DNA from 2 places in the Tissierella pigra genome. Region 1 is predicted to be linked to the other one. Evidence: riboswitches for the same ligand, from Rfam matches in the RefSeq annotation. Region 1 holds a riboswitch; the other holds the start of a gene.
What was found. A riboswitch is a leader RNA that binds a small molecule or an ion and turns the genes downstream of it on or off. The one in region 1 is predicted to bind FMN.
Positions count from the first base shown of each region.

Region 1 (3,199 bases):
GAATTAAAAATCAGGAGTTCTCTAAGTATGAAAGGCTGTCTCCATGATAATTCTGTAGTTGACGTTACATTCAAGATTTTTAAAATTGAATTTTCTAATAACTATTATGTTGAAAGCTTAGAACAGTTAAGTGTTGACAATCTAATTTATTAATACTACAATGATGGAATCAATAAATATTAATGGAGAGATATTTAACCTCAATAGATATTGAAGTTAAATATCTTTACTGAGGCTACAAGATTATATTAATTCTCTAGATATGACCTTACATCCGATATTTAAATTATATTAATAAAATAGGGGTGATATAATGCCAAGAGCAAAGTTTCAAGTATTAGTAATACCATATGTTATACAAGATAAACAAATTAAGTATTGTACATTTCTAAGAGAAGACATGAATATTTGGCAATTTATTGCAGGTGGTGGTGAAGATGATGAAACTCCCATAGAAGCTGCTAAAAGAGAGGCTAATGAAGAGGCAGATATTGCGTATACAACTTCATATTATATGTTGGATACTTGTTGTAGTATTCCTGTTGAATGTTTTAATGAAGTTGATAGACAGAGATGGGGAGAGAATTGTTTTGTTATTCCAGAATATTCGTTTGCAGTGGATGTAAATGTAACAGATTTAAAGCTATCACATGAACATGTTCAATATAAATGGCTTGATTATAAATCAGCAAAAAAATTGCTGAAATATGATAGTAATAAAATTGCCCTTGGCGAATTGAATACTAGAATTAAAAAAGGACTACTTGGTGAAAAGAAATAATATACTACATCATTTGAAAAAAACGTTATTAATATTTATCACGATTTAAGAGTGCAATATGAACCTACAACTGAAAAACTGAAAAGTGGAAAAGTTAGCTTAATAAGCTATATATGAATTATATAATGTAATACATATAAGATTATCATAGGAGGTAGTATGCAGAAATATGAAACAATGATTATTGTTATAGCATTCTAACTGCGAAGATCTATATTAGAGATAATGATTTGTTTAAAGAAGTATTATTAATTAATATTATATAAAATTTATTTTCCTACAGTAACTTGACACAATCACAAGAATAATTAATATTGACATACTTATTCCATTGTGATAAAGTTATCATGTAAAAAGTAAATAAATCTTCAGGGCAGGGTGTAATTCCCTACCGGCGGTATAGCCCGCGAGCCGTAAGGTTGATTCGGTGAAACTCCGAGGCCGACAGTAAAGTCTGGATGGAAGAAGATGTGTGGATATAGTCTTGATGTATAAGTCTATGGTTATTTGACCATATAATTTATAATCAAGAGAACTTTTAGAACTTACATGCCCTGAGAATATATTCTCAGGGTTTTTTATGTATAAGCAGATTGGAGTGGTGGGATGAATATTGATTATATGAGTAGAGCACTTGAGTTGGCAAAAGAAGGAATAGGTTATACAAATCCTAATCCACTGGTAGGTGCAGTTATAGTTAAAGATAATAGAATTATTGGAGAAGGTTATCATAAAGTTTATGGCAGTCATCATGCAGAGATTAATGCCTTCTTAAATGCAAATGAAGATGTTAAAGATGCAACTATGTATATTAATTTAGAACCTTGCTCTCACCATGGTAAAACTCCACCTTGCACAAAGACCATCATTGAAAAAGGAATAAAGAAAGTAATTATTGGACTAAAGGATCCTAATCCTATAGTCTCAGGGAGAGGAGTACAAACCCTTGAAGAGGCAGGTATAGAAGTAGTTATAGGGATTCTTGAAGAAGAAGGAAAAAAGTTAAACGAAATATTTATTAAGTATATAACTACAAAGTTTCCCTTCGTTATAATGAAAACAGCAATGACTCTTGATGGTAAAATTGCCACCTATACAAATGAGTCAAAGTGGATTACAGGAGAACTTTCCAGAAAGTATGTACATGAGCTTAGACATAGAGTGACTGGAATTATGGTTGGAATAGGTACAGTACTTGCAGATGATCCATCTTTAACAACCAGACTTGAAGATAGCAAGTGTTGTGATCCAATAAGAATAATTGTAGATAGCAGTGCCCAAATTCCTCTTGAAGCAAAAGTTTTAAATCTTGAATCAGATGCAGGAACTATTATAGCAGTTACTGAAAAAGCTAATAAGGAAAAAATAAAGATGCTTGAAAAAAAAGGTGCTGAAGTTATTGTAACGCCTTCTAAAGAAGGAAGAGTTGATTTGAGTTTGCTTATGAAGAAGCTTGGTAAAAGAAACATTGACAGCATTCTGCTGGAAGGGGGAAGTGAACTAAATTATGCTGCCCTAGAGGAAGGCATTGTTGATAAGGTAAATGTATTTATAGCTCCAAAAATCATCGGTGGAAATACTGCTAAAACTCCTATTGGTGGACAAGGGAAAGCATATATAAGAGAGGCAATAGAACTTGAACGTTTAGATTTTCACCGTTTTGGTGAGGACATAATGGTAGAAGCATATATAAGAAAAAAAGGAGGTTAGAAATTGATGTTTACAGGATTAGTAGAGGAAATTGGTAAAGTTGAATCTATTATTAAATCTACAAAGTCATCTAGAATAACAATTAAGGCAAATAAGGTGCTGGAAGGAGTAAAGTTAGGTGATAGCATATGTACCAATGGTGTATGTCTTACTATAAATTTCTTTGATAGTGGAAGATTTAGTGTAGATGTAATGGCAGAAACAATAAGACGAAGTAATCTGAGAAACTTCTCACTTGGAGATGAAGTTAATCTTGAAAGAGCTCTAAGATTAGGTGATAGGTTGGGTGGACATATTGTCAGTGGTCATATTGATGGTACTGGAACCATTGTAAATTTTCAACAGGAAGATAATGCAGTATGGATTACAGTTGCAACCTCATCTGAAATTTTAAAATATATAGTTCAGAGAGGTTCAATAGCTATAGATGGTGTTAGTCTTACAGTAGCTTATATAGATGATTCGGTATTCAAGGTTTCCATTGTTCCTCACACTAAACATATGACTACTCTGATTCGTAAGAAAGTTGGAGATAGGGTAAATTTAGAATGTGACATGATAGGAAAATATATCGAAAGGTTCATTGGGGCTAAAGATCAAACTTCAGTTAAAAACCACATAGATTTTGATTTTTTAAGTAAACATGGATTTTCATAAAAATAAATGGGGGAAGAAAATGAATAAGTTTAATACAATTGAGGAAGCAAT
Region 1 is NZ_JAHLPJ010000001.1:2,147,067-2,150,265, reverse strand. It holds gene KQI41_RS10530 (NUDIX hydrolase) at 314-781, shown strand; FMN riboswitch at 1,142-1,255, shown strand; gene ribD (bifunctional diaminohydroxyphosphoribosylaminopyrimidine deaminase/5-amino-6-(5-phosphoribosylamino)uracil reductase RibD) at 1,388-2,491, shown strand; gene KQI41_RS10520 (riboflavin synthase) at 2,498-3,148, shown strand; gene KQI41_RS10515 (bifunctional 3,4-dihydroxy-2-butanone-4-phosphate synthase/GTP cyclohydrolase II) at 3,168-3,199, shown strand, end outside.

Region 2 (3,199 bases), 960 kb from region 1:
TATAAACCCAGCAGAAATAGTAGGATTACAAGATAGAATAGGAAGTATAGAAGTAGGAAAAGATGCAGATATAGTTATATTTGATGGGCATCCATTAAAAGATGTAGATTGTAAAACTTATGTTACAATAATCAATGGAGAAGTAGTTTATAGAAGATAGTTATTAACAGTTAATAGTGAATAGTGAATAGTTAAAAAGATTAAAGAAACCTTATATTTTCAGCTATTCACTAGATAAACAAACTAAGCGATGTACACAAAATTGAAAACCACAATTTTGGTACCCTGCTTATATTAGTTATTCACTATTCACTTTATTGTGGAGGTGTTTGTATGAAATTAGGATTTATAGTCAATCCCATTGCAGGAATGGGAGGTAGAGTAGGACTTAAAGGCACTGATGGCCCAGAGGTTCTAGAAAAAGCTAAAAGTCTGGGTGCATTACCTGAATCTCCTGAAAAGGCAAAGAAAGCCTTAAAGGAGTTGCTGCCTATTAAAGATAGATTAGAGATATATACTTATCCTGGAGCAATGGGAGAAGACGAAGCCATAGAAGTAGGATTTCAACCAATAGTTTTACAGAAAGACAAAGAAGATTTCGGACCAGAAAATACAGAGGAAGCTGCTAAAAAGATGATAGAAAAAGAAGTAGATTTAATCCTTTTTGCAGGTGGAGATGGAACGGCTCGAAATATTTATAATGCTATAGGTACTGCAGTTCCAGTAGTAGGAATACCAGCAGGAGTAAAAATTCACTCTGGAGTATATGCAAATCATCCAAAGGCTGGTGGAGAATTGGCTCTTAAATATCTTCAAAATGAAGAGATGAAAATAAAAGAAGCAGAAGTAATGGATATAGATGAAGAAGCCTTTAGAGGTGGAGTAGTTACAGCGAAATTATATGGATATATGAATATTCCATTAGAACCCGAACTAATGCAGGCTACTAAATCAGGTGGATTAGGTACAGAAGAGGCGGCATTAGATGGAATTGCAGATAGAATTATAGAAGAAATGGAAGAAAACCCTGATACATTTTTTATCATAGGTTCAGGAACATCTACTAGACCTATAATGGAGAAGCTAGATTTGCCAAATACATTATTAGGTATAGATATAGTAAAGAATAAAGAATTAATAGGTTCTGATGTAAATGAAAAAGAAATTCTAGATATAATAGATGGACATAAGGCAAAAATAGTAGTCACCGTCATAGGTGGTCAAGGCTATATCTTTGGTAGAGGAAATCAACAAATTAGTGCAGAAGTAATTAAAAAAGTTGGAAAAGAGAATATATTTATTGTAGCACCAAAGAATAAGATTTTATCATTAGAGGGAAGACCTCTTTTAGTAGATACTGGAAATGACGAGGTAAATAGTATGTTCAATGGATATATGAAAGTCATAAACACTTATTATTCTGAAACCATAGAAAAGGTAGAAGGGCTTTAGAAATAACTATAATAAGTTATTGACATAACTTATATATAGACATATAATAAAATTAAGATATATCTTCAGGGGGAGGTGCAAATCCTCACCGGCGGTAAAGCCCGCGAGCCGAGTAATCGGTTGACTTGGTTAGATTCCAAGGCCGACAGTTATAGTCTGGATGGAAGAAGATGTAATAGACCTTGTCTATTTTTGTACCCCGAAGATTTTCTTCGGGGTTTTTTATGACCTAACACAGCGAATGATAGTGAGCTTTAGTAGGTCAAACGTAACGAACGTCAAATTCATGCGAAGGGCAGTGAGCAAATGAATTTGTGCAGTGAGACTACGTGATATGACCTAACTTGGCGAACTAAGCTGAGTTGATGTAGGTATAATCCCGAGAAAATAAAAAATTTGGAGGGATTTTATGTACACATTAAGTAGAGAATCATGGAACACTAAAACAATGGTAAAGATTTCAGTACTAGGAGTAATTTCATTTATTTTAATGTTTTTTGAAATACCGTTGCCATTTTTAGCACCAACCTTTATGAAATTTGATATTAGTGATTTACCTTCCCTTATTGGCTCTTTTGCCATAGGACCTATGGCAGGAGTAATCATTCAATTTTTAAAAAATGTGCTGAATCTTTTAATTGAAGGAAGTACAACTGGCGGAGTAGGAGAGATGGCAAACTTTGTAGTAGGCTCAGCATTTGCTTATACAGCTGGATTTGTATATTATAAGAAAAAAACCTTTGGCAGAGCTGTAATAGGGCTTACTTTAGGAACTATAGTTATGACCATAGTTATTACTTTAGCAAATTATTTTATAATGTTTCCACTATATGCAAAGTTAATGGGACAAAATATACAAGTATTTGTAGATATGGGAACAGCCATAAATAAAAGTATTACAGATTTAAGAACTTTAATGTTAATTTCAGTAGTACCATTTAATTTGGTAAAAGGAATTATAGTAACAGCAATAACATTACTAATATATAAAAGAGTATCACCGATACTTCATAAATAAAATCATTGAAAGTTAAAAAAGGTGTTTATAACTCATTAAGTTATAAGCACCTTTTTTTAATTCCTTATAAATTCCTTATAATTATCTATTATACTTTGATTATAAATTAAATATAAAAAATAGGAGGTAAATAGCATGTCAGATTATATTCTAGAAATAAAAGATTTAACTAAAAAATTCAAAACTCAAATAGCTGTAAATAACGTTTCCTTGTCCATAAGAAAAAATTCTATATTGGGTCTACTTGGACCAAATGGGGCAGGAAAATCTACTACTTTAAAAATGATTTCAGGAATTATGAAACCTTCATCTGGAGAAATATTATTTGAAAACAATCCATGGTCTAGAAAGAATTTAAAGGATATAGGTGCATTAATAGAAAGTCCTGCAATCTATCATAATTTAACTGCAATGGAAAATTTAAAAATAGCCTGTACTCTCTATGGACTTCCTTATATAAGAGCAGAAGAAGTGTTGGAGATTATAGACCTTAAAAAATCAGATAAAAAGAAAGTAAAGCATTTCTCCATGGGAATGAAACAAAGATTAGGTCTTGGAATGGCTATTATCAACAACCCTAAGCTACTTATATTAGATGAACCTACTAATGGATTAGACCCAATAGGAATAGAAGAATTAAGAAATTTAATTAAGTCTTTTCCATCTAAGGGGATTACAGTAATTCTATCTAGTCATATTTTATCAGAGGTAGTACAAGTTGCTGATGAA
Region 2 is NZ_JAHLPJ010000001.1:3,111,405-3,114,603, reverse strand. It holds gene KQI41_RS15360 (amidohydrolase) at 1-160, shown strand, start outside; gene KQI41_RS15355 (ATP-NAD kinase family protein) at 334-1,452, shown strand; FMN riboswitch at 1,510-1,628, shown strand; gene KQI41_RS15350 (ECF transporter S component) at 1,862-2,470, shown strand; gene KQI41_RS15345 (lantibiotic protection ABC transporter ATP-binding protein) at 2,606-3,199, shown strand, end outside.
Region 2: linked by a shared signal. The riboswitch ahead of KQI41_RS15350 (ECF transporter S component) and the one ahead of ribD (bifunctional diaminohydroxyphosphoribosylaminopyrimidine deaminase/5-amino-6-(5-phosphoribosylamino)uracil reductase RibD) in region 1 are both predicted to bind FMN.